Regions from separate parts of the Pantoea sp. SGAir0184 genome, predicted to be linked through region 2. Evidence: predicted binding sites of a transcription regulator. Region 2 holds the regulator's gene; each other region holds the start of a gene.
The links. The regulator CRP, encoded in region 2, controls carbon source genes, mostly activating them, when cyclic AMP is high. The targets are predictions, from matches to a motif close to ATGTGANNNNNNTCACAT.
Positions count from the first base shown of each region.

Region 1: a site for CRP is predicted at 3,077-3,094, ahead of azuC (stress response protein AzuC). Genes of this name have one in related genera too.
Region 3: a site for CRP is predicted at 7,869-7,886, ahead of C1N60_RS16380 (iron-containing alcohol dehydrogenase). Genes of this name have one in related genera too.

Region 1 is NZ_CP028050.1:149,864-160,632, forward strand. It holds gene C1N60_RS00690 (malate:quinone oxidoreductase) at 1-1,418, opposite strand, end outside; gene C1N60_RS00695 (DUF1158 domain-containing protein) at 1,945-2,190, opposite strand; gene mntP (manganese efflux pump MntP) at 2,476-3,048, shown strand; gene azuC (stress response protein AzuC) at 3,168-3,245, shown strand; gene C1N60_RS00710 (fumarylacetoacetate hydrolase family protein) at 3,436-4,272, shown strand; gene treB (PTS trehalose transporter subunit IIBC) at 4,543-5,985, shown strand; gene treC (alpha,alpha-phosphotrehalase) at 5,969-7,633, shown strand; gene C1N60_RS00725 (hypothetical protein) at 7,686-8,471, opposite strand; gene C1N60_RS00730 (radical SAM protein) at 8,520-9,926, opposite strand; gene C1N60_RS00735 (glycosyltransferase) at 9,926-10,769, opposite strand, start outside.
Region 2 is NZ_CP028050.1:311,645-322,413, reverse strand. It holds gene tauA (taurine ABC transporter substrate-binding protein) at 1-62, opposite strand, end outside; gene C1N60_RS01425 (LacI family DNA-binding transcriptional regulator) at 298-1,278, shown strand; gene C1N60_RS01420 (LysE family translocator) at 1,280-1,882, opposite strand; gene C1N60_RS01415 (hydrolase) at 1,943-2,959, shown strand; gene C1N60_RS01410 (YheU family protein) at 2,962-3,180, shown strand; gene C1N60_RS01405 (phosphoribulokinase) at 3,242-4,111, shown strand; gene C1N60_RS01400 (OsmC family protein) at 4,182-4,586, opposite strand; gene crp (cAMP-activated global transcriptional regulator CRP) at 4,891-5,523, shown strand; gene C1N60_RS01390 (YccS/YhfK family putative transporter) at 5,582-7,657, shown strand; gene C1N60_RS01385 (bifunctional acetylornithine/succinyldiaminopimelate transaminase) at 7,654-8,871, opposite strand; gene C1N60_RS01380 (aminodeoxychorismate synthase component II) at 8,959-9,534, opposite strand; gene C1N60_RS01375 (putative adenosine monophosphate-protein transferase Fic) at 9,576-10,169, opposite strand; gene C1N60_RS01370 (YhfG family protein) at 10,159-10,329, opposite strand; gene ppiA (peptidylprolyl isomerase A) at 10,430-10,769, opposite strand, start outside.
Region 3 is NZ_CP028050.1:3,426,618-3,437,386, forward strand. It holds gene C1N60_RS16340 (cystathionine gamma-synthase family protein) at 1-796, shown strand, start outside; gene cueO (multicopper oxidase CueO) at 783-2,396, opposite strand; gene C1N60_RS16350 (YacC family pilotin-like protein) at 2,574-2,921, shown strand; gene speE (polyamine aminopropyltransferase) at 3,031-3,885, shown strand; gene speD (adenosylmethionine decarboxylase) at 3,905-4,714, shown strand; gene C1N60_RS16365 (DeoR/GlpR family DNA-binding transcription regulator) at 4,793-5,554, opposite strand; gene C1N60_RS16370 (D-threonate 4-phosphate dehydrogenase) at 5,561-6,589, opposite strand; gene C1N60_RS16375 (D-threonate kinase) at 6,534-7,805, opposite strand; gene C1N60_RS16380 (iron-containing alcohol dehydrogenase) at 7,994-9,148, shown strand; gene C1N60_RS16385 (dihydrodipicolinate synthase family protein) at 9,160-10,044, shown strand; gene C1N60_RS16390 (phosphoglycerate dehydrogenase) at 10,216-10,769, shown strand, end outside.

The DNA.
Region 1 (10,769 bases), 160 kb from region 2:
CGCATCTGCTCCGGGAACACTTTCGCCATCAGCTCCAGCATAATCGGTGCTGCGGTGGAGGCGCCTGGTGACGCGCCCAGCAGCGCAGAGATCGAGCCGTCGGCCGAGGTGACCACTTCGGTACCGAGACGCAGCACGCCGCCCTCTTTCTCATCATTTTTGATGATTTGCACGCGCTGACCGGCCGTGACCAGCTTCCAGTCTTCCTGTTTTGCCTGCGGCACATAAGCGCGCAGTGCTTCCATACGATCGTCATCGCTTTGCAGCACCTGATCGACCAGATATTTCACCAGATCGAAGCTTTTCAGCCCAACCTGCATCATCGGCAGCAGGTTACTGCTGTTCATCGCGCCGAACATATCCAGCAGCGAGCCCTGCTTGAGGAATTTGGTGGAGAAGGTCGCAAACGGGCCAAACAGCAGCACCTGCTTGCCATCCAGCACGCGGGTATCAACGTGCGGTACCGACATCGGTGGTGCGCCCACGCTGGCTTTGCCGTACACCTTCGCCATGTGCTGCGCCACCACGTCCGGGTTTTCCGTGACGAGGAACGAGCCGCCCACCGGGAAACCGGCGTAGCCTTTTACTTCCGGGATGCCGGTTTTTTGCAGCAGCGGCAGCGCCGCACCGCCGGCACCGATAAACAGCTGGCGCGCGGTCAGCACCCGCGACTCACCGCTGGCGAGGTTGTGCAGGTTTACCTGCCAGCGCCCATCGCTCAGGCGCTTGATATCGCGCACTTCCTGACGCAGACGCAGGCGGAAATGCGCTTTCTTCTCCAGCGCGGCAATCAGCTGACGCGTCACCTCACCGAAGTTGACGTCGGTGCCCATGTCGGTCCAGGTGGCGGCTACTTTCTGTTTGCGGTCGCGCCCGTTCATCACCAGCGGAATCCACTGAGCAATCTGGTCACGGTCTTCGGAATAGTTCATGCCGCGGAACAAGGTGCTTTTCTGCAGCGCCTGGAAGCGTTTGCGCAGGAAGTCCACGTTGGCCTCGCCCCAGACAAAACTCATGTGCGGCGTGCTGTGAATAAAGCTTTGTGGATTACTCAGGTTGCCTTTCTGTACGTGATACGCCCAGAACTGGCGGGAAATCTGGAAGGATTCGTTAATCGCCACCGCTTTGGCAATGTCGATGCTGCCATCCGCTCTTTCGGGCGTATAGTTCAGCTCGGCCAGCGCCGCGTGGCCGGTGCCGGCATTGTTCCAGCCGTTAGAGGATTCGACTGCGACATCATCCAGCCGCTCGACCATCTCAATCGACCAGTCTGGCTCGAGATCCTGCAGCCAGGTGCCTAAGGTAGCACTCATCACGCCTGCGCCGATCAGCAGGACATCTACGTCTTTTCGTTCCTGAAGGTGTGTGCTTTCCATGCCAGCGGCGGCTAGCGCCAGATTTACCGCAGTGTTGCTCATGAGGCGACATCTCCTCTCTGTTGCCCTGAAGCTCAACAGGTTCGCAGGCGAAACAGCCACGCTTTTTGCAAGCGCGTTGCGCTATTTCTCAAAGGTTAAGACTCAGGTTTAAGCCATAGGTGTGATAACGGTTAACTGCACGTTATGCATATGCATTCGAATATAACATTCTCGTATCGGAATTAAACGTTTGTTTATTTTTTAAATGCAGAAATGATTCAGCATAAGAATTAATCAGCCCGACGGCGCTGTCATAAGGGATTTTTATCCCCTAATCAGGCAGTTATAGTAACGTAGTTGTTGCGGCAGTGTGAGGGAAATGGAGAGGGTTGATTTCACACGGTGAGCTGGATCACAAATTAACGCATTGAAAAAGATAGGTTTTAGCGAAATTGATTTTTTATGCGGATTTTATGTTGCCTGATGTTTCGCCAGATCGTGTAAAAATAATGTTACATTTGTGTGACTTTTAATTTGGGCACCGTGTCAGGCGCCCGTCAGAAGAAAAATGCATCACGTACACCGTTCAGCGCAGCTGGAACCAGCGGCGCCAGACGAAGCGGATAATGAAAAACTCAACGGTACCCAGCAGCAAAAACCAGACGCAGAACACTATGGTGTACAGCTGATTCACATCCTGCAGATGCAGAGCCTGCTGCAGCTGTTTTGCCAGCGCCAGGCCAAACGAAGGGGCGGGCAGCAGTAGCGCCGAAAGAAAGCCCAGCAGCAGAATGCCGCCTGGGATGATCAGCGTTTCAAACGGGTTTTTCATCGCATCATTCCAAATCAGTTAGCGCGGGCATTAGCGCATAAAACCGCGGCGCGGTGCAATCCCCGCAGCAGCGCGCGCTAAGAAATTTCTTCTATTCCATCCACTTAGCTACAGAAATAGCGGCAGTTAAGAGTTATAGCCTTTGCTATACTTAAACCCATGATTTTGTTGTCTTTTTTTTAGCGGGTTAGCGTGCTAGACTGCGCGCACTTTTTCATTACTGAACCCGATATGCGGACAAAGTGCAGGCTTAATCGTCTTATTTCACCGCATTGACTGAAAACCATGACATTTATCGCAACCCTGATTCTGGCCTTTGGTATGTCGATGGACGCTTTCGCTGCAGCACTGGGCAAAGGCGCGTCGCTGTATCGTCCGGGTTTCAAAGAAGCATTACGCACAGGGCTGATTTTTGGCGTCATTGAAATGCTGACGCCGCTGGTGGGCTGGGCCATCGGGCTGGCCGCCAGCCACTACATTATGGCGTGGGATCACTGGGTGGCATTTGGTCTGCTGGGCATTCTTGGCGGACGAATGATCATGGAAGGTTTCCGTCAGACGGCCGATGAGCCGTGCGAAGCGCCGCAGCGCCACGGCTTTATGGTACTGGCGCTGACGGCGGTAGCGACCAGCCTTGATGCGCTGGCGGTGGGTGTTGGCCTCGCGTTCCTGCAGGTTAACATTGTGCTCACCGCGCTCACCATTGGTGCGGCTACCACTATCATGGCGACCACCGGAGTGCTGGTCGGCCGCTTTATCGGTCCGGTAATGGGCAAATGGGCAGAAGTGCTGGGCGGCGTGGTACTGATCAGCATTGGCTGCACCATCCTGATTGAGCACTTAGGGCTGTTCCGTTAACGTCTGGCACGATGGGGTGGGCGCGTTTTTGTGATCTGGTTCAAAAATAATTGCGTGAAAAATGCGCGGGCGTTATAATTTTCGCGTAATTCTTCAACAATTTTTGTATCAGGTGCACCATGAAACGTTTTTTCCGCTCCGTGTTTCGCTCTTATGTTGAGACCTTCAAACACGTACCGCCGGGCGCCTTAAACTAAGCGCTCCGCCAGAAACCCTCGATAATCGCGGTCAGGGATCGACCTGTGGTTATCACCCGGCGCCGTTCCCCTCTGCGCACCTCTGTCACCAAAACTCACAAACATTAATTACTTTACCCTCAGGTCATACCGCTTTTCCGTCTGGCTTTTGATAACCTGCGCGCAAATTCTCTATAACATTGAGGCCATCATGCAGCTGTGCAGTTTTTCTCTTATTGACCAGGCAAGAAAAAGTTATGGCATCGTGCAACCCGACGGCGTGATCGATCTCGGTGCGCGGCTGGGCGACAGCTGTCCGGATTTGAAAACTCTGCTGCAGCGCGGTGGCCTGAGTGACCTGCAGGTGTACCTGAGCGAGCCGGTGGACTATGCCTTCAGCGCGATTCGCTTCCTGCCGGTGGTGGAAAACCCAGGCAAAGTCTTCTGCGTTGGTATGAACTATGCCGACAAGCGCCAGGAGTTTGCCGCCACGCTCGACGCGCCGACGCTGTTCGTACGCTTTGCCGATTCGCTGGCAGCACACGAGCAGCCCCTGCTGAAACCGGCGACCACGGCTGAATTTGATTACGAAGGCGAGCTGGCGGTGATCATCGGCAAAGCGGCTTATCAGGTAAAAGCCGCCGATGCGCTGCAGCATGTGGCGGGCTACAGCTGCTTTATGGATGCCACGGTGCGCGACATGCAGTTCACCTGGTTTACCGCAGGCAAAAACTGGCAGCAAACCGGCGGCTTTGGCCCGTGGATGACCACCGCCGACGACATCCCGGACCCGCAGCAGCTGGCGATCAAAACCTGGCTGAATCAGCGTGAAGTGCAGAACGATACCACGGCCAGCATGGTGCATCCGGTGGCGAAGATCATTGAATACATCTCGGCGTTTAGTCCGCTGTCACCGGGCGATGTCATCATCACCGGCTCACCGGGCGGCGTGGGGAAAAAGCGTACGCCACCGCTGTTTATGTTCCCTGGCGATGAGATCGAAGTGGAAATTGAGAAGATTGGTCGTCTGCGCCACCGCATCGTCTGACGTTTTGCTGCGCGGTGGCGAACGTTGCACTGCCACCGCGCTACCGCTTAAATAATTATTCAACAATACGAAATGTCCCGAATTTATATTTAAATGGCGCAGATTTAGTTATCAGGTTAAATAATTATTGTTAAGTTAATTTTCCTGCGATGTATTGCGTAAATATTTTTGTGATCGCCAACTAATTCCCTCGCTTTGCTATAGTTAAAATTAAAAGCAGCGGCGTATTATCGTCCACTGCCGATTCCGGCATGGAAATAAGGGATGATAATGAAAACCATCAGTCGCGAGATCATTAACGATCTCATTGACCGCGTGGGCGGTCGGGAAAATATTCTGTCACTTTCGCACTGTATTACCCGCCTGCGCTTTGTTCTGCAGGATGTCGACAAGGCCGATCCGGAGGCCATCCGCGCCACGCCCGGCGTTAAAGGATGCTTTAATTCTGCCGGACAGTTTCAGGTAATTATTGGAACCGAAGTTGACACTTATTATAAAGCGTTAGTTGAAGCACTAAATATTAGTGAGACCTCTAAGGAGCAGATTAAATCTGCAGCGCGCAGCCAGATGAAATGGCACGAGGCATTATTATCCCATTTTGCTGAGATATTTTTCCCGTTATTACCGGCGTTAATTAGCGGCGGTTTAATTCTCGGTTTCCGTAACGTGCTCGGCGATATTGCCGTGGCGGATGATAAAACCCTGGTGCAGCTCTATCCCGGTGTGAAAGGGTTGTACGATTTCCTCTGGCTGATTGGCGAAGCGATCTTCTTCTATTTGCCGGTGGGGATTTGCTGGTCGGTGGTGCGCAAGCTGGGCGGTACGCCAATCCTGGGGATTGTGCTGGGCATTACGCTGGTTTCACCGCAGCTGATGAATGCGTATCTGATTGGCAGCCAGGTGCCGGAAGTGTGGAACTTTGGCTGGTTCAGCATTGATCGGGTCGGCTATCAGGCGCAGGTGATCCCGGCGCTGCTGGCCGGGCTGGCGCTGGCAAAAATCGAACTGGCGCTAAAACGTATCGTGCCCGCCTATCTGACGCTGGTGGTGGTGCCGGTGTGTGCGCTGCTGCTGTCGGTTTTCCTCGCCCACAGCCTGATTGGCCCATTTGGCCGTCTGATTGGCGACGGCATCGCCTTCGCGGTGCGTCATCTGATGACCGGCAGCTTCGCGCCGATTGGTGCCGCGCTGTTTGGCTTCCTGTATGCGCCGATGGTGATCACCGGCGTGCATCAGACCACGCTGGCGGTTGATCTGCAGATGATTCAGAGCATGGGCGGCACGCCGGTGTGGCCGCTGATTGCGCTGTCCAATATTGCACAGGGTGCTGCGGTGGTCGGCATCATTATCGCTAACAAAGATCGTGCTGAACGCGACCTCACCGTGCCGGCCGCCATTTCAGCGTGGCTAGGCGTAACGGAGCCGGCGATGTACGGCGTCAACCTCAAGTACCGCTACCCTATGCTGTGCGCCATGATTGGCTCTGCGCTGGCGGCGCTGCTGTGCGGCCTCAACGGTGTGATGGCCAACGGCATCGGCGTGGGCGGCTTGCCGGGCATCCTCTCGATTCAGCCACAGTACTGGACGGTTTACTCGCTGGCGATTCTGGTGGCGATACTGGTTCCGCTGCTGCTGACCGTCATCATCACCAAACGTAAAGCGGCAACCGCCATCATCAGCCAGGCCGAGGTGCAACATGAACAGGCACGCTGAATATCCCTGGTGGCGCCAGGCGGTGATCTACCAAATCTATCCCAAAAGTTTTCAGGACAGCGGGGCGCGGGGCACCGGCGATCTCAACGGTGTGATCCAGCGGCTGGATTATCTGCAGCAGCTGGGCGTTGATGCGCTGTGGCTGACGCCGATCTATGTGTCGCCGCAGATCGATAACGGTTACGACGTGGCGGATTACACTGCCATCGATCCCGCCTACGGCACCATGGCCGACTTTGACCACCTGCTGGCGGAGACGCACCGGCGCGGTATGCGCATGGTGCTGGATATGGTGTTCAACCACACCTCGACCGAGCACGCCTGGTTTAAGCGTGCCGAAGCCGGTGAGCAGCCGTACGTCGATTTCTATATCTGGCGCGACGGGGTGCCCGGCACGCCGCCCAATAACTGGCAGTCTAAGTTTGGCGGCAGCGCCTGGGCGTGGAACGAACGGCGTCAGCAATACTATCTGCACCTGTACGCGCCGGAGCAGGCCGATCTCAACTGGGAAAACCCGGCGGTGCGCGAGGCGTTAAAGCAGGTGTGCCATTTCTGGGCGGATCGAGGCGTCGATGGATTGCGGCTTGATGTGATCAACCTGGTGTCGAAGCACCAGGATTTTAGCGACGATCTGCCCGGCCATGACGGGCGGCGCTTTTACACCGATGGTCCGCGCATCCATGACTACCTGCAGGAGTTCAACCGCGATGTGTTCACGCCGCGCGGGCTGATGACGGTGGGGGAAATGTCCTCGACCACGCTGGCCAACTGCCAGCGCTATGCTTCGCTGGCGCAAAACGAGCTGTCGATGACCTTTAACTTCCACCATCTTAAGGTGGATTATCCCCAGGGCGACAAATGGACGCTGGCGGCACCGGACTTTGTTCAGCTCAAGGCAATTTTTGCGGAGTGGCAGCGCGGGATGCACGACGTGGCGTGGAATGCGCTGTTCTGGTGTAACCACGATCAGCCGCGTATCGTCACGCGCTTTGGTGATGAAGGTGCGCTGCGCATCGCCTCGGCAAAATGCTTTGCGATGTTGCTGCACGGCATGCAGGGCACGCCCTATATCTATCAGGGCGAAGAGCTGGGAATGACCAACCCTCATTTTACCCGCATTGAGCAGTATCAGGACATTGAGAGCCACAACATCCACGCTGCGTGGCTGGCGCAGGGCAAGCCGGAGGCGGCAATCCTGGCGATACTGGCCAGCAAATCGCGCGATAACAGCCGTTCGCCGATGCTGTGGGACAGCAGCGCCAATGCCGGCTTCACGCGGGGTGAGCCGTGGATAGGCGTGGCGGATAACTATACGCTGATCAACGCGGCTAACGCGCTGCTCGACAGCAACTCGGTGTTCTATGGCTACCAAACGCTGATTCGGCTGCGTAAGCGTTACGCTATCTTCACCGAGGGTGATTATCAGGATCTGGCACCGCAAGCGTCACACATCTGGTGTTATCGTCGCAATTCGCCGCGTGAAAGCCTGCTGGTGGTGGCGAACCTGAGTCACAGCGCACAGCCGCTGCTGCTGCCGGAAGTTGAAGGCAACTGGCAGGTGCTCATGAGTAATTACAGTGAGGCATCGCCGCCTGGGGCATTGACGCACCTGCGGCCTTTTGAAGCGGTGTATTACTACCAGTCGTAACGGAGAAAACCGGCGGCGCGTTTCAGCAATGAGCAGAACGCGCCGCCTGCACTCACTTCAGCGTGCCGCATTCCGCCACGGCGAGATAATCGGTATACAGCTGCGGCGAACCGGAAAAGGACGCCAGTTGCTTCCACTCTTCATACATCTGTTTGGTATCCCGGTGCGCGCGCGCAAAGTCAGCCGCGCTGGCGGTGGCGATATCAGGCTGCGGATAAAACACATTCAGCGCCGCTTCACTCTCAATCTCCATCATCACCACATAGCCGTCCAGCCGGTTGCCGCTGTGACCTTTCAGCAGATGAAACTTCCAGCCGGGATAATCAACGATACGCGCGGCATTCTGCGCGATGAATTGCTCAAATTCCTGCGGCTGCACGCCCGGTCGCAGCGCCAGATAGTGGGTACCGAGAATGCGCGCGGTGCCGCTGCGGGCATCAAATCGCGGGCCACCCGGCAGCGTACTGTGAGGATTCTCTGCCAGCAGATCGAAATGGGTGAAAATTGTCGGGCGCCGCGCGAAGGTCGCCAGCTGGCGCCACTCGCTGAGCAGCGCGTCCGCGTCAGGATGCAGATGCCAGAAGTGCTCTGCCTCGGCGGTAAGTTCACCGTCATCCTGCATAAAGCGCGCGCGCTGTGCCGCATCTTTCATTTCAAACAGCATCAGGTATTGATCGACGCGCTCGCCGCGCAGACCGCGAAACAGCGTCCAGCGCCAGCCGGGATAGCAGGGGAGATGCACGCCTTTTTCGCGCACGAAGGTTTCAAACTGTTCAGCGGTGACGCCCGCTTCGGTGTCGATGGCGATATAAAAAAAGCTATAAACAGACTGGGACATAACAGGCTCCAGGCACGCCGTCGCGTGCCGTTGAGAGGTAAGGGCGGTTTAGTCGAACTGGGTATTGATGATGGCTTCTACCAGCACGCGGCCGGCGGGGGTGAGCGTGACGTAGCGGCCATTGCTGTGCACTAACTCGCGCTGCTGCAACTCACGCAGCGCACGGGCGATGGTCGGCTGGGCAAACAGGCTGACGCCAAACTTCTGCTGAAACAGCACATCGTCGAGCGGAATCAGCGTTGACAGCGCCATCTTGCAGCCGTTGATGGCCTGCTGATCCGGCGACATACCGCGCACCGAGGCGATCGGCAGCTCACCGTTATCCAGTGCGCGCTGATAATCGGCGTAGTCGGTCAGGTTAATCAGCTCCGCGCCGGCACATTTGGAGCTGCCGCCAAGGCCAATCGCCACTTCCGGTGCCTGCTGGTCGAGATCGGTAATGATCGCTTTCCACTTCTCCGGCGGTGCGCTGCGATGGTGGAAATACATGGTGGGATGTTCAAGGTAATCGCCATCCAGCCACTGCTCGGCCAGCGCGCGCATCTGATACTGCTGACCCAGGCTGGGCATCGCCGCATTCTTACGCTGCCAGGCATTTTCTCCCTCCGCCGATACGCCGGTGCGGCTCTCGGCGAACGGCTTCATGTGCAGCTTGGTGAACACCAGATGCGACAGGTCAAGCGCGCGCGCCTGCTGCAGATCGTCACGCACGTCGTCCACCGTTTGTCCCAGCAGGCCATACATCAGGTCGACGCTGACCAGGGCGAAGCCCAGCTCGCGCGCATCACGAATCACCTTGTAGCAGGCATCCGCGCTGTGCAGGCGACCACAGCCTTTGATCAGGCGGTCTGAGAATGACTGCGCGCCAAACGACAGTTTGCTGAAGCCCAGTTCGCGCAGCTGCGCGAGGAATTCGCGCGTCAGCGTGCCGGGCTCGCCTTCGAAGCGCAGCGTGGCTTCGCGGAAGTTGAAATGGTTGCGGTAAAAATCCATTAAGCGCCGCAGCTCATCCGGTGGCAGCAGCGAGGGCGTGCCGCCGAACAGGTTGAACTCACCCACCGGCACTTCACCCAGTGTCGGCAACTGCGCCAGCCACAGTTTCGCCTCCTGAATATTGCGATCGACGATATCGCGGAACAGCTCAGGCGCGCGCGGCGACTGCGGATTTACAATCACCGTAGGAAACTGGCAAAAGTGGCACTTGTAGCGGCAGGTAGGGATATACGCCCACAGATGAATTTGCGGCGCATGGCTCAGGCTGTGCTGCATGGCGCGGAAAAAATTCGGCAGCGGGAAATCGTCGATATCACCGGGAAATACATGGCAACCAAAAGGATCATGCACAACGTATTCCAGCAAATCGGCGTTTTCCGGCCGGCTAAGCACCTCGCATATGGCCGGGCGAGGATAGTGACGATCGATATCCTGCAGGGATTGCAGCCAGGCAGCACGCATCAGAACACCCCGCCGTTTGCAAAGTAGTTATGCGCCTCACCGGATTCGCGATCTTCGCAGTAATACCAGACAAAGCGGGCGAAATCATTTTCCGTCACCTGGGCAAAGCAGGCCGGCAGCGGCGGTGGCTCGCCAATCTCTGCGCCGACGGCACGACGCAGCGCGGCAAACAGCTCATGGCGGAATTCAAAATAGAGGCGAAACGCCGGGGTTTTGTAGCTGTGAATCGGCAGGAAATCGGTCACGCTCATCTCCAGCATTATGCTGTGAATGCGGTCGAACAGGCGTTCAGCCACCTCTGGCGTGAAGAAATCAATCACCGCGGCATCGTCGCGCAGCAGCGACGGATTCAGCAGCACCGGCAGCACCAGATTTTTTGGCACGTAATCTTTAATCGAGTAGTGCCACGCCTGCTGCGCCTGCTCTGCGCTGACATCGGTGAACGGCGTCAGTGCGGTGAGCGTGGGTCGCACATCTTTCATGATGATGGTGCCGTTATGGCCGTAGGCCACGCCTTCAATCACTTCGTGCAGCAGGTTATCCACCCGGCGGCTGTTGATCTGCACGCGGGAGTTGGGCGCATACACCGGTTTGCCGCCGGCGGCGATCACCTTGATGCCAAAATCCCAGTCGTCTGACAGATGTTCAACAAACTCACCGTTTTTCAGCTGATAAAAAATCTCAATGCCGCCCACTTCATCGTACAGCTGCTTTTCGACGCCAAAGCCTTTGCCGTCCGGAAAGCCGCCAAACAGGGAGAAGGAAGCGTGGCGGCAGCGCAGCGTTTTATCAATCTCCGCATACAGCCGCGGGCGCTCGTGGAAATCCGCGGTTTCGTAGTAG
Region 2 (10,769 bases):
TGAAAGGTCATCAGCGCTAACGCGGCTGCTACCGCGCTTATTGTTTTGGTTACTGCCATCATCATGCACCCCAATGTTGAGTCGTGACGGCAGTGTCGCCAGCAGCAATGATTTCATAAAGGAATTAAAAATTATCCCTAATAAAAATCGGTTCTTAGATCAACATCGGGTAACGCTATGCAAAAAGTGCAAATACAAAACCGCTGGTGCGGAAGAAATATGTCAGGCGCTCACATGCCGACTGTGGTATTGATCTCGTCTTGATTTTTTCCCCCTTTTACAGCGGTACTGGCCTCCATGTCGATTGAGAAAGTTGCGCGCCTCGCGGGCGTGTCGAAAGCCACGGTTTCACGGGTGTTAAACCAGCATCCTGGCGTCCGGCCAGATACGCGTAAACGGGTGCTGGCCGCAATTAATGTGTGCGAATACCAGCCCAACCTGCTGGCGCGCCAGCTGCGTACCGCGCAAAGCAACATGTTGCTGGTGCTGATTTCCGATATCACCAATCCGTTCTGTTCACGGGTGGTGCAGGGCATCGAGGCGGAGGCCGAAGCGCATGGCTATCACATCCTGTTATGTAATTCCGCGTCACAGCTGCGGCGCGAAACCGCCTATCTGGCGCTGCTGGCCGGCAAAGTGGTAGATGGGGTGATCACCATGGACGCCGCGGCCTGTCTGCAGGGACTGAAAGAGTTGATTGGTGATGCGCCGTGGGTGCAGTGTGCGGAGTACGATCCCTCGGTGAACGCCTCCAGCGTCACCATCGATAACCGTCAGGCGGCCTATGACACGGTGCATTATCTGGCCGGCAAAGGGCGTCAGCGCATTGCGCTGGTCAACTGTGATATGCGCTATCTCTATTCGCACCAGCGCGAAAGCGGCTATCGCGAGGCCATCACGCAGCTGGGGCTTGACTGGCACGGCGTCGCTTACGCCAGCGACATCTCCTGCGAAGCGGGCAGCGCGGCGCTGCGCGAACTGCTAACGCAGCCAGAGCGGCCGGATGCGGTGTTTGCGGTATCGGACGTGCTGGCGGTTGGCGTGATTCACGCTGCTCTGGAGGCCGGACTGCGCGTGCCAGAGGATCTGGCGGTGGTCGGTTTTGACGGCATTCCGTTTACCAGCAGCATCAACCCGCCGCTGACCACCATTGCCCAGCCGATGAACCAGATGGGTGCGCGCAGCGTGCAGCTGCTGCTGGCGCGCATCCGTCAGCGCCAGGCGGCAGTGGTGCATGAAGTGCTGCCGTGGACGCGCATTGAGCGCGCCTCCAGCTGACTCAGTGCCAGATCAACAGCACGCAGGCTGCGGTCAGCGCACCCATGGCGAGGTTGAAGATTTTCCACGCGCGCGGGCTGCGCAGCAGGCGGCCAATCAGCGAGCCGAAACCCATCCAGATCACGCCGGAAACCACGTTCACCAGCGCCATGCCGATGCTGATCGCCACCACGGAATGCAGATAGGCGCTGCCGGCAAGGCTAAAGCTGGCGACCGCACCCAGCGCCATCAGCCACGCTTTCGGGTTGATCAGTTGCAGTAACCCGCCCTGCCAGAAAGGCATCTGCTTCACGCTGGCATCGTCGGTCTCCAGCGTTTCGTATTCGGCGGTGGCAATTTTCCACGCCAGCCACAGCAGGTAGAGGCTACCGGCCACTTTCAGTACCAGATGCAGTGAGGGATAGAGCAGAATCAGGCTGCCGATGCCAAACGCCACCATCAGCAACATCACCTGCATGCCAATCATGATACCAATCAGCAGTGGAAAGGTGCGCAGGAAGCCAAAATTAGCACCTGAGGCGGTAAGTAACATATTATTGGGCCCTGGCGTGATGGCCGCGACCCAGAGAAAGCCCAGCATTGATAAAAAAAGACTCAGTTCCATGTATATTCGGGTGCTCCTCACCCAGAAAAGCGAACAACCCATCGAAGCTATCAGCGAGTTATGCATCAGACAAGTACTATCCCAGGCTATTTTGATCGCCCGAGCGGCGAGCGCTTTACCCCGCTGCGCGGCTTCGGCAATGCGCATCTGCAAACGCTGCTGCCGCGCCTGCTGCGCCGGCGCGTCACGCTGCGCCCGCACTGGCAGCGCCTCGATCTGCCAGACGGCGACTTCGTCGATCTGGCGTGGAGCGAAGATCCGGCACAGGCACGTCACAAGCCGCGCATGGTGCTGTTCCACGGGCTGGAAGGCAGTTTCCGCAGCCCGTATGCCCATGGGCTGATGCAGGCGTGTCAGGCGCGCGGCTGGCTGGCGGTGATCATGCACTTCCGCGGCTGCAGCGGCGAGCCTAACCGTCTGCAGCGCATCTATCACTCCGGTGAAACTGAAGATGCGACCTATTTTCTGCACTGGCTGCAGCGCGAATGGGGCACGGTGCCGACTGCCGCGGTCGGCGTTTCGCTCGGCGGCAATATGCTGGCCTGTCTGCTGGGGCTGCAGGGCACGTCGGCCCCGCTGGATGCCGCGGTCGCCATTTCCGCGCCGCTGGCGCTGGAGCCGTGCAGCCAGAAGCTGGACGTGGGCTTTTCACGCTTTTATCAGCACTACCTGCTGACCCAGCTGAAGAAAAACGCCACGCGCAAACTGCGCGCCTGGCCGGGCACGCTGCCGGTCGATCTGACGCAGCTGCGCGCCTTCCGCCGGCTGCGTGAGTTTGATGATGCGATTACCGCCCGCGCCCACGGGTTTATTGATGCGCGCGACTATTATCAGCGCGCCAGCGCCATGCCATTGCTGACCGGCGTGCGCAAGCCGCTGCTGATCATCCATGCTAAAGACGATCCCTTCATGACCGATGCGGTGATCCCGCAGCCGCAGCAGTTGTCTGCCACAATTGAGTATCAGCTGACGCAGCAAGGCGGTCACGTCGGCTTCGTGGGCGGCAGCCTGCTGCGACCCAAAATGTGGCTGGAGCAGCGCGTGCCGGACTGGCTCTCAACTTATCTGGATATGTAACTGTGATTATTCCCTGGCAAGAACTCGACCCGACAACGCTGGAAAACCTGATAGAAAGTTTTGTGCTGCGTGAAGGCACCGATTATGGCGAGCAGGAGCGCAGCCTGACGCAGAAAGTGGCCGACGTGCGCCGCCAGCTTGAGCAGGGCGAAGTGGTACTGGTGTGGTCAGAATTGCATGAATCGGTCAATATTATGCCGCGGCGGGAATTTCGCGGCTGATGCGTCAGGCGGCAATTCGTGGTAACAATGCTCATCGCCGGACTTCACAGGGAGCGCTGTTATGTCAGCCAGGCATCCAGTCATAGCCGTTACCGGTTCCAGCGGCGCCGGAACCACCACCACCAGTCTCGCCTTCCGTAAAATTTTCCAGCAGCTGGATCTGCACGCGGCGGAAATAGAAGGCGACAGTTTCCATCGCTATACCCGTCCGGAAATGGACATGGCGATTCGTAAGGCGCGCGACCTCGGGCGTCACATCAGCTACTTTGGCCCGGAAGCCAACGACTTCGGCCTGCTGGAGCAGACTTTCCGCGACTATGGCCAGAGCGGACTCGGCCAGTCGCGCAAATATCTGCACACCTACGATGAAGCGGTGCCGTGGAATCAGGTGCCGGGCACGTTTACGCCCTGGCAGCCGCTGCCGGAAAACACCGATGTGCTGTTCTATGAAGGCCTGCACGGCGGCGTGGTGACGCAGCAACATAACGTGGCTGAACACGTCGATCTGCTGGTTGGCGTGGTACCGATTGTTAATCTGGAGTGGATTCAGAAACTGGTGCGCGACACCAGCGAGCGCGGCCATTCGCGCGAAGCGGTGATGGATTCGGTGGTGCGTTCGATGGAAGATTACATCAACTACATCACGCCGCAGTTTTCCCGCACGCACCTCAACTTCCAGCGCGTGCCGACCGTGGATACCTCGAACCCGTTTGCCGCGCGTGAGATTCCGTCGCTGGATGAGAGCTTTGTGGTGATCCATTTTCGCGGCCTGGAGGGCATCGCTTTTCCTTATTTACTGGCGATGATCCAGGGCTCGTTTATTTCCCACATGAATACGCTGGTGGTGCCGGGCGGCAAGATGGGACTGGCGATGGAGTTGATCATGACGCCGCTGGTGCAGCGGTTGATTGAAGGAAAACGTATTGAATAGCGCAGGCTAACGCGCCAGTTTCGCCGGGAGGAACTGAGATCGGGAGCGCAGGGCCGCGCTCCCGGCTGGATTACAGCTCCACCACTTCGTAGCTGTGCGTTATCTCGACGCCCTTGCCCAGCATGATCGCGACCGAGCAGTACTTCTCCGCGGACAGATCCACCGCGCGCGCCACCGCTTTATCGCTCAGCGCTTTGCCGCTGACAATAAAATGCAGATTGATATGCGTAAAAATGCGTGGCGCTTCTTCGCGGCGTTCCGAGGTCAGTTTGACTTCACAATCGGCGACATCGTTGCGCCCCTTTTGCAGAATCGACACCACGTCAATCGCGCTGCAGCCGCCCGCAGCCATCAACACCATCTCCATCGGGCTGGGCGCTTTATCACCGGAATTGCCGTCCATTAATACCTGATGACCGGATGAGGATTCTCCGAGAAAGGTCAGCCCTTCCACCCATTTCACTCGTGCCTGCATTATTCTTTCTCCTGAAGCGGCGGTTTTGCCGCCAGAGTACGCTTTCACCTGACAAACAGCAATGCAGACGCATCCCCCACCTGCTGAAGCGAGACAACAGGAGACAGGTTGCAAAAGCTATGCTACAAACAGTGCTGAAAATATTTTCGTCACGAAAGACGAAAGCGGGACGAATCAAAAGCATCGCTTACGAATCCACCCCCGAATAACTGTCCCTCACGGGAAACGCTGGACGATTTCACCGCCTGACAGGGAAAACTGCCCCCTGTATTTTGGGCACGATTACAACAGAGGATAATAGCGAATGGTTCTCGGCAAACCGCAAACAGACCCTACACTCGAATGGTTCCTGTCCCATTGCCATATTCACAAATATCCATCCAAAAGCACCCTCATCCATCAGGGTGAGAAAGCGGAAACGCTGTACTACATCGTGAAAGGTTCCGTCGCGGTACTGATTAAAGATGAAGAAGGCAAAGAGATGATACTCTCCTACCTCAATCAGGGGGATTTCATCGGTGAGCTCGGCCTGTTTGAAGAGGGCCAGGAGCGTAGCGCCTGGGTACGTGCGAAAACCGCCTGCGAAGTGGCTGAAATTTCCTACAAAAAATTCCGTCAGCTGATTCAGGTCAATCCGGATATTTTAATGCGCCTGTCGGCGCAGATGGCGCGTCGCCTGCAGGTAACATCTGAAAAAGTCGGCAACCTTGCCTTCCTCGATGTGACCGGCCGTATCGCGCAAACGCTGCTCAACCTGGCGAAACAGCCTGATGCCATGACCCACCCGGACGGTATGCAGATCAAAATCACCCGTCAGGAGATTGGTCAGATCGTGGGCTGCTCACGCGAAACCGTGGGTCGTATCCTGAAAATGCTGGAAGATCAGAACCTGATCTCTGCACACGGCAAAACCATCGTCGTTTACGGCACCCGCTGATTTCTTCTCACCTACGGCGTGATGGCAACATCGCGCCGTTTCTGTTTACGATGAGCTGATGTGGCGTCGAATCATCTATCATCCGGAAGTTAACTATGCGCTGCGGCAAACGCTGGTGCTGTGCCTGCCTGTGGCGCTCGGCTGGCTGTTTGGCGATCTGCAAAAAGGGCTGCTGTTCTCCCTGGTGCCGGCCTGCTGCAACATCGCCGGTCTGGATACGCCACACAAGCGGTTCTTCAAACGGCTGATTGTCGGCGGCGCACTGTTCGCCAGCGGCAGTTTTCTGATTCAGTACCTCACGGCTTACGCTGTGCCGCTGCCGCTGATTCTGCTGGTGTTGCCGCTGTTGGTGGGCGTGACCGGTGAAATCAGCCCGCTGCATGGTCGTTTGCTGCCCGGCACGCTGATCGCCGCCATCTTTACCTTAAGCCTCGTCGGCCGTATGCCGATGTGGGTCCCGCCGCTGCTGTATATCGGCGGGACGCTGTGGTACGGGCTGTTTAACTGGTTCTGGTTCTGGCTGTGGAAAGAGCAGCCGATGCGCGAGACCCTCAGCCTGCTGTACCGCGAGCTGGCCGATTACTGCGACGCCAAATACACCCTGCTGACGCAGCTGACCGATCCGGAAAAAGCGCTGCCGCCGCTACTGGCGCGCCAGCAGAAAGCGGTCGATCTGATCACCACCTGCTACCAGCAGATGCATATGCTGTCCGCCAGCCGTGATAACAGCCATAAACGCCTGACGCGCGCTTTCCAGGTCGCGCTCGATCTGCAGGAACATATCTCGGTCAGCCTGCACCAGCCGGAAGAGGTGCAAAAGCTGGTGGAGCAGAGCCACGCCGAGGCGGTGATCCGCTGGAACGCGAAAATCATTTCGGCACGGCTGCGCGTGCTGGCCGATGCCATTCTCTATCACCAGCTGCCGGAACGCTTCCACATGGAGAAGCCGCTCGGCGCGCTGGAGAAAATTGCCCGGCAGCACCCGGATAATCCGGTCGGTAATTTCTGCCTCTACCATTTCAGCCGCATCGCCCGCGTGCTGCGCACGCAGAAGCCACTGTACACCCGCGACCTGATGGCCGATCGCCAGCGCCGCCTGCCGCTGCTGCCGGCGCTGCGCAGCTACCTGTCGCTGAAATCTGCCGCGCTGCGGACGGCGGCGCGCTTCGCGGTGATGCTAATGTTCGGCAGCGCGCTGGCGCTGTTCTTCAATATTCCCAAGCCTTACTGGATTCTGATGACCATCATGTTTGTCAGCCAGAACGGCTACAGCGCCACGCGCGTGCGCATTCAGCACCGGGCGCTCGGCACCTTCGCCGGCTTGCTGATCGCCGCGGCGTCGCTGCGCTTTGCTGTTCCGGAGTCGATTGCCCTGCTGACCATGCTGGTCATCACGCTCGCCAGCTATCTGATCACGCGTAAATATTATGGCTGGTCGATGATTGGCTTTACGGTGACGGCGGTGTATTCGCTGCAGCTGCTGTCACTGAATGGCGCGCAGTTCCTGCTGCCACGCATGATGGATACGCTGATGGGCTGCCTGATTGCCTTCGCCGGTATGATCTGGCTATGGCCGCAGTGGCAGAGCGGGCTGCTGCGCAATAATGCGCACGATGCGCTGGAGGCTTATCAGGAGGCGCTGCGCCTGCTGCTCGGTCCGGAGCAGGCGCCGGAGAAGCTGGCGTATCAGCGCGTCAAGGTTAACCAGGCGCACAACGCGCTGTTTAACTCGCTCAACCAGGCGTCCACCGAACCGGGCTTTAACTTTCAGTATCTGAAAGATATGCGCCTGTGGGTGACTCACAGCCAGTTTATCGTCGAGCACATCAACGCCATGACCATTCTGGCGCGCGAGCACACCATGCTGACGCCAAAGCTGGCGGAGCGCTATTTGCAGTCCTGTGAAATCGCGCTGCAGCGCTGTCAGCAGCGGCTGGCTTACGACGGGCCGGGCAACGACAGCAATATTCTGGAAGCGCCGGAGAATCTGAATGAGGGGCCGGTGACGATTGTCGAACAGCATGTGAAGCGCATTCTGCAGCACCTCAATGTGATGCACACCATTTCTTCACTGGCGTGGAGCCAGCGCCCGCATCACGGCCGCTGGCTCAGCGTGCTGAAGCCGAAAGGTTAGTTCAGGACTTTCGCGATCGCCCGGGCAAAGCGCGCCATGCCTTCTGCGATATCGGTCGGCTCAATCACCAGCGACGGCACAAAGCGAATCACATCGCTGCCGGCGGTCAGTACCATCAGGCCTTCAGCGGCGGAAGCGTTGAGGATATCGCGCGCTTTGCTGGCGTGCTGCGCGTTGAGTACGGCACCCAGCAGCAGCCCTTTGCCCCGAATTTCACTGAAGATGTCGAACTGCTCATTGATTTTCTGCAGCGCCGAGACAAACTGCTCACGGCGCGCGTCGACACCATTCAGTACCTCGGGCGTATTGATGATATCCAGCGCGGTTTCGGCAATCGCACAGGCCAGCGGGTTGCCGCCGTAGGTGGTGCCGTGCACGCCCGGCGCCATCACCGAGGCGATTTCATGGGTGGTCAGCATCGCGCTCACCGGGAAACCGCCGCCCAGCGCTTTAGCGGTGGTGATGATATCTGGCTTGATACCATAGTGTTCGTAAGCAAACAGCTTACCGCTGCGGCCCATGCCGCTCTGCACTTCATCCAGCACCAGCAGCGCGTTGTGCTGATCGCACAGCGCACGCAATCCCTGCATGAATTCCGGCGTTGCCGGCATCACGCCGCCTTCCCCCTGAATCGGCTCCACCACAATCGCGCAGGTGTGGTCGTCAATTACCGCCTTCACCGCGGCCAGATCGTTAAACGGCACATGGACGATATCCGCCGGCTTCGGGCCAAAGCCATCGGAGTATTTCGGCTGACCGCCCACCGAGACGGTGAACAGCGTGCGGCCGTGGAAGGCGTTGTGGAAAGCGATAATTTTGCTTTTGAACGGGCTGTGCTTTTTGCAGGCGTAGTAGCGCGCCAGTTTGAACGCCGCTTCGTTCGCTTCGGCACCGGAGTTACCGAAGAATACCCGCTCGGCGAAGGTCGCCGCGATCAGTTTACTGGCGAGGCGCAGTGCCGGCTCATTGGTGAACACGTTACTGGTGTGCCACAGGGTTTCGCCCTGGCTTTTCAGCGTTTCCACCAGCGCCGGATGACAATGGCCAAGCGCGGTGACCGCGATACCACCGGAGAAGTCGATATACTCTTTGCCCTGCTGATCCCACACGCGGCTGCCTTTGCCTTTGACCGGCACAAACTGCGCAGGTGCATAAACAGGCAAAATAACGTTATCGAACGTTTCCCGGCTTACCGCTAGATTTTCCGCTGCCATTGATGACCTCATCGGGTTATTTGTTGAGCTGATGTGAAATTATAATCACAAAATATGCATAAAAAATCATGCAATGGCAAACGGAAGTTACGTATTGAGGAAATTCGCCAGCAGCTGATGTCCCTGCTCACTGAGAATGCTCTCCGGATGGAACTGCACGCCCTCCAGTGGCAGCGTACGATGGCGGAAGCCCATGATCTCATCGGCAACGCCATCGCGCAGGCTCCAGGCGGTGACTTCAAACTCCGGCGGCAGCGTGTCGCGCACCACAATCAGCGAGTGATAGCGCGTGACGGTCAGCGGATTATTCAGGTTGCGGAATACGCCCTGGCCGGTGTGCTGCACCGCAGAGGTTTTGCCGTGCATCACCTGGCGCGCGCGCACCACCTGCGCACCGTAGGCCTGCGCAATCGCCTGATGGCCAAGACAGACACCAAGAATCGGCAGCCGTCCGGCAAAGTGGCGGATCGCTGCCAGCGAGATGCCGGACTGATCCGGCGTGCAGGGGCCCGGCGAGATCACCAGATGGCTCAGCGGCAGCGCCGTCATCTCTTCCAGCGTCATTGCATCGTTGCGCACCACACGCACCTGCGCGCCCAGTTCACAGAAGTACTGGTAGAGATTCCAGGTAAAGGAGTCGTAGTTATCAATTAGCAGCAGCATAATGCCCTCAGGCCAGTAAAACCGCCGCTATTCTACGCATTTTAACGCGCCGGACTCACCACTTTCGCAAACTGCGCATTGAGCGGCGCGAGATCGCCGCCAACGCCGGCGACGATGGCCTGGTGCCAGCTTTCAGGCTCCAGCGTATCCCAGTTCAGCAGATAGCCCGCGTGCAGCGCCAGCTGTTCGAAAAAGATGCGCTGTGCCCGCCCGTTACCGGCACGGAACGGATGCAGAACATAGATTTCACAGTAGTAATGCGCGATGCGTGCCACGAAGGTCTGCGGGTCGAGGTCGCACAGGCCCTCTTCCTCCTCCAGTGCGCTCATCAGCGCATTGCCCTCGTTCTCGATATACTCGCAGTGGCAATAGGGCGTGTCGTCGCGCCAGATGTCGATGGTACGCAGTTCGCCGGCCCAGCTGTAGATATCCTGAAACAGCGTGCGGTGAATGTGGCGCAGGTGCGGCAGGCCAGGCGTGGCCGGTCCGAGCGCCAGCGTGGCCAGCCGCGCCGCGCTGAATGCCAGCTCGGCTTTACGCAGCTGCGCCACGTCGTGAATTTCCAGCAGGTTTTTCAGCACGTCATCGTTGTGCCACAAATAGGGATCGCGCACCGCCAGGCTGTTATCCGCCATATTGCCTCCTCAGCGATGCCAGACGATCGTCCGCCTGGGCGCTCTCGACGGCTGGTTCATTCAGCGTATAACCGGCCAGTTTGCAGCTGGCCTGATAATTGGCCGCACGGGTTTGCTGCCACAACGTGATTTTCTGTTTTTCGGTGAGTTTGCTGCTCATAGCGCCTCCGGCAAGCAGGATGTGCCCTAAGTATAAGAGCAAATTTCAGCTTTGCCGGAGCGCGGCAGACGGCGCCACCCAGGGGTGGCGCGCAGAGGGATTACGGCAGGACTTTCGCGGAAGTGATAACAATCGGTTTTGACGGCACATTCTGGTATGGCCCGACATCTTTGGTCGGCACCTGGGCGATCTTGTCGATCACATCCATGCCTTTCACTACTTTACCAAACACCGCATAGCCGAAGTCGCGCTGGCCGTGGTCAAGAAAAGCGTTGTCCGCCACGTTCAGGAAGAACTGGCTGGTGGCACTGTCTTTCTCAGCGGTACGCGCCATAGAAATGGTGCCACGCAGGTTGCGCAGGCCGTTATCCGCTTCGTTTTTGATCGGCGCGTTGGTCTGCTTCTGCTGCATATCCGCCGTGAAGCCGCCGCCCTGAATC
Region 3 (10,769 bases), 1.1 Mb from region 2:
GCTGGCGTGGCAGCGCGGGCGCGTCGCAATGATTCTGATTGAAACACCGGCCAACCCCACCAACAGTCTGGTGGACATCCAACTGATGCGTCAGGTGGCGGAGGTGATTACACAGCAGCAGGGCTCCCGGCCGATTCTCGCCTGCGACAACACCCTGCTCGGCCCGCTGTTTCAGCGTCCGCTGCAGCACGGCGCGGATATCTCGCTCTACTCGCTGACCAAATATGTCGGCGGTCATTCCGATTTGATTGCCGGCGCCGCGCTGGGCAGCCGGGCATTAATCAACAAAGTGCGTTCGCTGCGCAGCGCGATTGGCACCCAGCTCGATCCGCACTCCAGCTGGATGATTGGCCGCTCGCTGGAAACGCTGTCGCTGCGCATGGAGAAAGCCGCCAGCAACGCGGAACAGGTCGCGGCATTTTTACGCGATCACGCGCAGGTGGCGAAACTGCACTGGCTGCCCTATCTCGACGCCAGCAGTCCGGCAGGCGAAACCTGGCAGCGCCAGTGCAGCGGCGCCGGTTCCACCTTCTCCTTTGATATCGAGGGCGGCCAGGCTGCGGCATTCCGCTTTCTCAACGCGCTGACGCTGTTCAAACTGGCGGTGAGCCTCGGCGGCACCGAGTCGCTCGCCAGCCATCCCGCCAGCACCACCCATTCCGGCGTGCCGCAGGAGGTGCGGGAGCGCATCGGCATCACCGACGCGACGGTGCGCCTGTCGATCGGCATCGAACATGCCGATGATTTGATTGAAGATATTCGCCTGGCGCTGGAAGCGGCCGTCAGCTCACCGTAAAGCCCAGCATCATGCCGGTATCTTCATGCTCCAGCAGATGGCAGTGCGCCATATAGGCATTTTCAGTATCGGCGACGTAGTTGAAGCGCACCAGCACTTCACTGCGCCAGCCGTTGACGCTGACCATGTCTTTCCAGCCGGCGCGATGCGCCGCAGGCGGCTTGCCGTTTTCGGACAGAATGCGGAACTGCGTGCCGTGAATGTGGAACGGGTGCAGCATGGCGTCGCCTTCGCCGGAGATGGTCCATTTTTCATATTTGCCCAGCGGCACGGCAAACATGGGCTTTTCCATGTTGAAGGCCTGGCCGTTGATTTTGTTGCCGTTGTGGAAATCATATGCGGCGCTGCTGGCGTGGTTACCCTGATCCATCGCCATATCGCCGTGATCCATGTTGCCATGCTCCATCGCGCCATGGTCCATGTTCATGCTGCCGTGATCCATCGGTTTGCCCGCGCCGTGCTGGCTGCCCATCGCTTTGGCACCGTAGCGCTGCTGCAGCGCCTGCATGCCCTGCTGATCCAGCTGCGAATCCATCATCAGCTGCAGCCAGCGGCTCTGCAGCCCTTCCGTTGCCGGCAGCGGCGGCACATCCACCAGCTGGTCTGGCAGCGTACCGCTGGCCATCACGCGCAGCGGCAGAATCTGCACCAGCGGCAGCGGCTGATCGAACGGCGCCAGCGTCATGCCCATCTGCGTGACCGGCAGCGTTACGATATCGAAGGTTTTGCCGTCTGAAGTATCCACCAGCACTTCAAAGCGCTCGCCCGGCAGCAGCGGCAGGCTCTCCACCTTCACCGGTTCAGCCAGCAGGCCACCGTCGCTCGCCACCACGTACAGCGGACGTTTATCGCTGGCGGCGATGTGCAGCGAGCGCGCGTTGCAGCCATTGAGCAGGCGCAGCCGCAGCCAGCCGCGCGGCACCGCGTGCTGCGGATACGGCACGCCATTGGTCAGCATCAAATCGCCAAACCAGCCCACGGCGGCGCGCATGATATCCAGCTGATAATCGATACGCGTGCCGTCCTGAGTGAGCTGCTTATCCTGGAAAATCAGCGGCACATCATCTTCGCCCCACTGCATCGGCAGCCGCAGCTTGCCGGACGCCTCATCTTCCAGCAGTACCAGCCCTGCCAGCCCCTGCGCCACCTGATAGCCGGTTTTGCCGTGCTGATGCGGATGGAACCAGCAGGTCGCCGCCGGTTGATCGGGGGTAAAACTCACCTGACGCGTGGCGCCGGGCGCAATCAGCGCCTGCGGACCGCCATCCACCGCGCCGGGAATTTCCAGCCCGTGCCAGTGCAGCGTGGTGGCTTCCGGCAGGCGATTATGAATATTGACGGTGACGCTTTTCTCACGCTGCAGGCGCAGCGCCGGGCCGAGCAGGCTACCGTTGTAACCCCAGGTTGGGACGGATTTGCCGTTCCACTGGCTGCTGCCGGTCATGGCGGTCAGCGTGTACTGGCCGTGTGCATCGGGCTCCAGCAGCGACGGGATGGGCAACAGCGGGCGCGTAGCGGCCATCAGCGAGCGGCTCCACAAGGGCAGCGCGCCGGCTGCACTGAGGGCGGCGGTCAGCTTGAGAAAATGACGACGTTGCATATTCATATCCTTATCGTGAATAGGGGCACAGCGTAAACCTTTCCCCTGCGGGAGGGTCAAGCGATGAAAGCGCCCGCCGGGATAAAAAGCGCGCCAGTGGCCCATTTAGCCAAATTTAGCGGAATCCCGGCAATAACTGTGCTAACGTCATTAAATTGTCCCTTGTTGAGAACGATTATGACGAAAAGCATCAAGATCCTGCTGCTGGCGGGACTCCTTGGCTTCTCCTCCACCAGTTTTGCCCTGAGCGAATCCGAAGCAGAAGATCTGGCTGACCTCACCGCGGTGTTTGTCTATCTGAAAAATGATTGCGGCTATCAGGATCTGCCCGACGCGCAGATTCGTAAAGCACTGGTGTTTTTTGCCCAGCAAAACCGCTGGGATCTGAGCAATTACAGCGCTTACAACATGAAATCCCTCGGTGAAGAGAGCTACAAAGATTTGAGCGGTATCGCCATCACCAACGACAAAAAGTGTAAGTCGCTGGCGCGCGATTCCCTCAGCCTGCTTGCCTACGTGAAATAATCCTCCGCCCTGCGCTGCTGTTAACGCCCTGACCGTGCAAGCACGGTCATAATTCGTTATGCTTTTTTCTGGCATTATTGCGCGTTAACAGCATAAGGAGCGCTCCGGCATGGCCGAAAAAGAGACCTGGCATGAGACGCTGCATAGCGGCTTTGGCCAATATTTCAGCGTAGACAATCTGCTTTACCGCGATAAAACCGCGCATCAGGATCTGGTGATCTTTGAGAACGCCGCGTTTGGCCGCGTGATGGCGCTGGACGGCGTGGTGCAAACCACCGAGCGCGATGAGTTTATCTATCACGAAATGATGACGCACGTGCCGATTCTGGCGCACGGCAATGCCCGGCGCGTATTGATTATCGGCGGCGGTGACGGCGCGATGCTGCGCGAGGTCGCCCGGCATCAGCGCGTTGAGCACATCACCATGGTGGAAATTGATGCCGGCGTGGTGAATTTCTGTCAAACCTATCTGCCTAACCACAGCGCCGGCGCTTACGACGATCCGCGTCTGCAGCTGGTGATCGACGATGGCGTTAACTTCGTCAGCCAGACGCAGGAACGGTTTGATGTGATCATCTCCGACTGTACCGATCCAATCGGTCCCGGCGAGAGTCTGTTCACCTCGGCGTTTTATGCCGGCTGCAAACAGGCGCTCAATCCCGGTGGCGTGTTTGTCGCGCAGAACGGCGTCTGCTTCCTGCAGCAGGATGAAGCGGTCAACAGCCACCGCAAACTCAGCCACTATTTCGCTGACGTCAGCTTTTATCAGGCGGCGATTCCGACTTACTACGGCGGCATCATGACCTTCGCCTGGGCGAGCGACGATCCGGCGCTGCGCCAGCCGGACCTTGCGACGCTGCAGTCACGTTTTGCCGCGGCCGGACTGCCCTGCCGTTACTACACGCCACAGCTGCACATCGGCAGCTTTGCCCTGCCGCAATACCTTTTAAACGCGCTCAGCTGATCTCAGGAGGTGAACCCAATTGCAAAAGCTAAAACTACATGGCTTCAATAATCTGACCAAAAGCCTGAGTTTTTGTATCTACGACATTTGCTATGCCAATAGCGAAGCCGAACGTGATGGCTATATCGCCTATATTGATGAGCAATATAACGCCAACCGCCTGACGGAAATCCTCACCGAGACCTGCTCGATTATCGGTGCTAACGTGCTGAATATCGCGCGCCAGGATTATGAGCCGCAGGGTGCCAGCGTGACGATTCTGGTCAGCGAGGAGCCGATCAATCCGCAGGATATCGATAATTCCGAGCATCCCGGCCCGCTGCCCAATTCGGTGGTCGCGCACCTCGACAAGAGTCACATCTGCGTGCACACCTATCCGGAAAGTCACCCGGAAGGCGGTTTATGTACCTTCCGCGCCGACATTGAAGTCTCGACCTGCGGCGTGATTTCGCCCCTGAAGGCGCTGAATTATCTCATCCACCAGCTGGAGTCGGATATCGTGACCGTGGATTACCGCGTGCGCGGCTTCACCCGCGACGTCAATGGCGTGAAGCATTTCATCGACCATGAGATCAATTCCATTCAGAACTTCATGTCCGAGGATATGAAAGCGATGTACGACATGGTGGACGTTAACGTTTTTCAGGAAAACATCTTTCATACCAAGATGTTGCTGAAGGAATTTGATCTGAAGTATTACCTGTTCAACACCAAACCTGAAGAGCTGAGCCCGCAGGAGCACAAGCGCATTACCAATCTGCTGTGGAAGGAGATGCGTGAGATTTATTACGGGCGCAATATTCCGGCGACGGGATTGAAGTTGTTATAACTCAGCGCCAGCAGTGGGTGAAGGCTGCGCCGCGGTAGCGCAGCGCACGGCATTCACCCGCTGATGCGGGCGGCACATTTACGCGGTCAGCTGCAGGCCAATGCCGCGCTCGCGCAAATCACGGCATACCGCTTCATCAAGGCGGGAATCTGTCACCACATCGGTCAGGCTATCAATCGGTGCCGCGCAGTACAGCGACCATGAGCCATATTTACTGCTGTCGGCCAGCAGAATGCGCCGGCGCGCGTTGGCCAGCAGATCCATCTTCAGCCCGGCTTTGTCTTCCGTCGGCGTGGTAATACCGCGCTCAATGCTCCATGAGTTACAGCTGACAAACGCAATGTCCGGATTGATACTGCGCAGCAGGCGCCGGCCGTGCTCACCAATGCACGACTGGCTGGAGTCGTCGATGCGGCCGCCGATGATGGTGGTCTCAATCTGTTTAAACTCCGACAAAAACAACGCAATGTGCAGATCGGCGGTGATCACCCGCAGCTGCAAATGGGTCAGCTGTCGTGCCAGTTCCAGCATGGTGGTGCCGGCATCCAGCACCACCGCATCGCCGGACTGCACATAGCTGGCGGCGAACTGGGCGATGGCCTGCTTCTCCGCCAGGTTACGCTGCATCTTCTCCAGCGTGGTCGGCTGCGTCGGGATAAAGCGGTTCAGCGTGACGCCGCCGTGGCTGCGGCTAATCACCCCTTCCTTGTCCAGCTTAATCAGATCGCGGCGAATGGTGGCTGGCGAAGCAGAAATGGCGCTCACCAGCTGTTCAACAGTGACCAGATTATGACTTTTGAGATAGTCCATAATCTGGTCGAGACGGCTTTGTCCCTTCATATTTCCCTATGCAAGCTGCATCGCGAGTTTTATCGAGATCGCCATGCTCGCAGAGTTCGCTTTACCTGTCCAGGCGATATCAAATGCCGTGCCGTGGTCGGCGGAAGTGCGGATAAACGGCAGTCCCGCCGTGATGTTGACGCCATCGTAAAAGCCAAGCAGTTTCAACGGGATATGTCCCTGATCGTGGTACATCGCCACCACCATATCGTACTGCCCCTGCTGGCACTGTAAAAACACCGTATCCGGCGGGCACGGGCCATGGACATCAATGCCCTGCTGCTTCATTGCCTGGATCGCTGGCGTCACCGTGGTGATCTCTTCATCCCCAAACAGGCCATTCTCGCCCGCGTGCGGATTGACCCCGGCGACGGCGATGCGCGGTTGGTCATAGCCCACGCGGCGCAGGAAGCTGTCAGCCATGCCGATCACCGTCTGAATACGTTCGCCGTTCAGCGTGTCGAGGAACTTACGCAGCGCGATGTGCGTGGTCACGTGGATCACTTTCAGATGGTCGGTATACAGCACCATGGCGTAATTTTTGGTTTGGGTCAGCTGTGCCAGCAGTTCAGTGTGACCGGGATAAAGGTGGCCCGCCGCGTGCAGCGCCTCTTTGTTCAGCGGGGCGGTGGCAATCGCCTGCACGTCGCCCGCCAGCGCCAGTTCGGTGGCGCGCTTCACGCAGCGCCAGGCCAGATCGCCGGCCTGCTTCTGTACCTTGCCCGGCTGCAGCGCGTCAGGATCGGCCAGCGGCTCATCGATGACGTTAATGATGCCCGGTGCGAAATGCGCATCCTGCACGCTGTCCAGCACGCGCAGATCGGCCTGCGGCGTAATGTTCAGCGCCAGCACCCGACGCAGCGTCGCGGCACAGCCGACCACCACCGCCGGAATGCCCGCCAGCTCCCCTTCCGCCAGCGCTTTAATGATGATTTCCGGGCTGATGCCCGCCGGATCGCCCATGGTCACCGCAATAGTGTTATTCACTCGACTTCTCCTCAATAAAACGAATGGCTTCTGCCAGGGTGTTTTCATCACCAAAGCCACCCGCTTTGGTCATCACCGACAGGTGTAATTCACTGTTAAGCAGAACCCCGTGCGGCACACAGCCCGCCACCTGGCCCTGAATCTGAAAGCCGCTGGCCCCGAATGCCTGCGCCACTGCGATGGCCACGTCACCGCCGGAAAGAAACAGGCCGGCAGGCTGAATGTGTGCGCAGACGGCGCGCGTCAGCTGCGCCAGAAACTGGCAGATGCGCTCGCCGAGCTGCTGGCGCGTAATCTGCTGCTGCTGACACAGCTGCGCAATCGCGTGGCGCTGATCAGCCTGTTGCGTGGTGCGCACCACACAGTGCACGCCCTCGCGCAGCGCCTGGACCATCGCCTGCTGCCAGGCCGCCGCCTGCGGCCATGCCGGTGTGGCAAACAGCTGGCAAATATCAATATCAATCAAGCAGATGTCACGCTGGCTGGCGAGCCGGGCGATTTGCTGCTGCGCCATGGCGCTCATCGAACCGACTATCGCCAGCACCGGGCGAGAGGGTCGCGCAGCAAGATGCGCACCCAGCGCATCGCTTAACCCGGACGCGCCGACCAGCAGCGGACGTTCCGGCAGCGTCGCGGCAGCCGCGATAATGGCGTCGATATCCGCCTGCTGTTCCGCGTCCAGTACCAGCAGGCCCTGACTGGTCGTCAGCCGTGCGGCCAGCGTGCCGCTGCGTACCGTGGCAAGATCGATCTGCTCGCCCGGCAGGTCGCATTGCATCTGCAGCCGCGTCAGCACGTTACTGCTGGTCACCGGGGTTTTAGGATCGCTGGCAAATTCGGTATCAGTCAGGCGCTGTTGATGGATCCACACTTCCCCGCCGCGCGTGATGCGGCCCAGCTTAGGCACCGCCGGCACCACCAGCGCCAGCCGTTTCGCGCTGACCTGCAGCGCGGCAGCCACCTCAGCGCCTGGATTGCCGCGCAGCGTTGAGTCAATCTTCTTAAACAGCCAGTCGTGTTGCGCTATCTGCTGATGCGGCTGAATGGCGGCATGCGTGCGGCTGGCGGCTTCCGCTGCGCTGACCGCGCGGCTATCGGTGCTGATCACCAGCACATCCGCAGCGCCGGCCTCCGGGGGTGTCAGGTTATTGAACAGCACGTGGACGCGCGCGCCGGCCAGCGCGAAGCCGCTGCCTGCGTCGTTGGCGCCGGTAAAATCGTCGGCAATCACCAGAACGGGCGTTTTCCATGGCGATGAAGTCATTCTCTCTCCTGTCACGGCCCCTTGCCGTGCTGCATTTGATTATATTCAATCATGATTGATTATATGTGAGCAAGATCAAATTAATTGAAATCGATATCGCCTATAAATTTAGCCTCAGAAAGGGATACACCCCGCACAGCATTGAGCAAACCTAATCATAATGTGCAAAACCGTTATAAGGGCATGACATGAATATCAACAGCACCGTGATCAGTGGCTATCAGGCTCTGAACGATCTCAGCTATTTACTGCAGGATAAGCAGAAGGCGTTGCTGGTCACTGACAAAAACATTCTGGGCATTCCGGCGGTGCAGGCGCTTATCGCCCGGCTGCAGCAGCAGATCGCCAGCCTGAGCCTGGTTGATACGGTGCCGCCCGAGCCGAGCCAGCATGATGTGGCGGCGATTGTTGCGGCGCTGCCGCACGGCGACGTCGATCTGGTGATAGGCATTGGCGGCGGCAGCGTGCTGGATGTGGCGAAGCTGCTGTCCGTGTTGTGCGTGGCCGATGCGCCAACCCTGACGGCGCTGCTGGCCGATGAGAAGCCGCACACGCGTACCGCTTCTTTACTGATCCCGACCACGGCCGGCACCGGCTCGGAAGCCACGCCCAATGCCATCCTTGCCATTCCGGAGAAGGAGACCAAGGTCGGTATTATTTCGCCGGTGATGCTGCCGGACTACGTGGCGCTGATTCCGGAACTGACCACCAGCATGCCGGCGCACATCGCCTCGTCGACCGGGATTGATGCGCTGTGCCACCTGATTGAGTGCTTTACCGCCACCGTGGCCAATCCGGTGAGTGATAACTATGCGCTGATCGGCATGAAAAAGCTGTTCGCCAGCCTCGAAAAGACCCTTGCCGAACCGGACAACCTGGAAGCACGGCTGAATATGTTGTGGGCGTCCTACTACGGCGGAGCGGCGATCGCCCATGCCGGGACACACCTGGTGCACGCCATGTCGTATCCGCTGGGCGGCAAGTATCATCTGCCGCACGGCGTGGCCAACGCCATTCTGCTGGCGCCGTGCATGCAGTTTGTGCGTCCGGCGGCGGTGAGCAAGTTCGCGCAGGCCTACGATCTGCTGCCGGATGCCGATAGCGCACTGGATGAAGAGGCCAAATCGCACGCACTGGTGGCCTATTTCGCCGCGCTGGTGCAGCGCCTTAAACTGCCGGCCAGCCTGGAAGCGCTGGGTATCGGGCCGGATCATCTGCCGTATCTGGTCGAAGCCGCGCTGGATGTGCAGCGCCTGATGAAGAATGTACCGATGAAAGTCAGCGCCGACGATGTGCGCAACGTCTACCTGACGCTGTTTCCGGCGTTAAATCACTCAGCATGAGCGGGGAAATCATGAGCAACACCATTCAGGGCGTACTGACCGCCATCGTCACCACTTTTGATCGCGACGGAGCCTACAATCCTGCCGCGCAGCGTGAACAGATTCGGCGTCAGCTGAGCGCCGGTAACGGTATTTTCTGCGGCGGCACCAACGGGGAATTTTTCGTGCTGAACGAGCAGGAGAAGCTGGCGGTGACCGAGACCTGCGTCGACGAAGTAAACGGCAGCGCACCGGTGGTGGCGCACATTGGCGAGATCTCGACGCGTGACACTATACGGCTGGGCAGGCAGGTGGCAAAGCTGGGCGTGGATGCCGTCTCGGTGATCACCCCTTACTTTGTCCCGCTTAAACAGGAAGAGCTGATTGATCACTACCGTGCCGTGGCCGACGCTATCGACGTCCCGCTGTTTCTCTACAACATTCCGGCGCGCACCGGTAATACGCTGCTGCCGGAAACCGTGCGCACGCTGGCAGCGCATCCCAACATCATTGGCATCAAAGACAGCGCCGGCAGCTACGAAAGCCTGAGCGGCTTTCTGCAGGCAGCGGCAGGTATTGCGCATTTCAACGTGCTGAACGGGCCGGATTCACTGATTCATCAGGGCTTCGTCGATGGCTGTTCCGCCTGTATTTCCGGGCTGGCTAACGTGGCGCCGAAAGAGATTAACGCCATCTGGGCGCGCTTCCATGCCGGTGACATCGCCGGATCGCGCGCCGCTCAGGAGAACGTCACCGGCCTGCGTACCGATCTCTACAGCATTGGTTTTTCCCCGGCGGCGGTGAAAAAAGCCGTGGCGCTGCTCGGCTATGAGGTCGGCGACAGCCGCTATGCGGTGCGCTTCTCTGCCGCAGAGGAGCAGAAAATCCGCCAGATCGTGAATCAGTATTTGCAGTAAAGCCAGTAAATTCAAAGCACTTACCGCACGTAGCTGTGGTAGCGGCGCGATTCATCGCGCAACATAGGCGCCGCTTCCCCCTGCCGCCATCAGGCTTATGGTTAATCTGACGGTGGCGGGTCGGATTCAGGCAGCGATGGCTGCTGTTATTAACACCGGGACGCATTTGCTATGAAAGTCATCTGTACTTCACCTTCGTTCGCCCGCTACGACGCCGCGCCGATCGACACACTGCGCCGGCAGGGCTTTGAGCTGATTACGCTGCCCGCCGACGCGCCGCTCAGCGCGCTGGCGCCGCATCTCGCCGACACCGTCGCCCTGATCGTGGCCTTTACCGAGGTCAACGATGCGCTGCTGTCGCTGGCACCGCAGCTGAAAATTGTCTGCAAGCACGGCGTGGGCGTCGATAACATCGACCTCGACGCAACCCGTGCGCGCGGTATTTACGTGACGAACGTGCCGGACGCGAACAAACACGCGGTTGCCGATTTCGCCTTTGCGCTGATTCTCAATAGCGCGCGCCAGATCACCACCGCCGCAATAGAGACCCGCGCCGGCCACTGGCCGCGCATTTTTGCCACCGACGTCTACGGCAAAACGCTCGGCATCATCGGCCTGGGCAATATCGGTAAGCAGGTGGCACTGCGCGCTAAAGGCTTCAATATGCGCATCCTCGCCTTCGATTTTTATCCCGATGACGCCTTCGCCGCCGAACACGGCGTGAC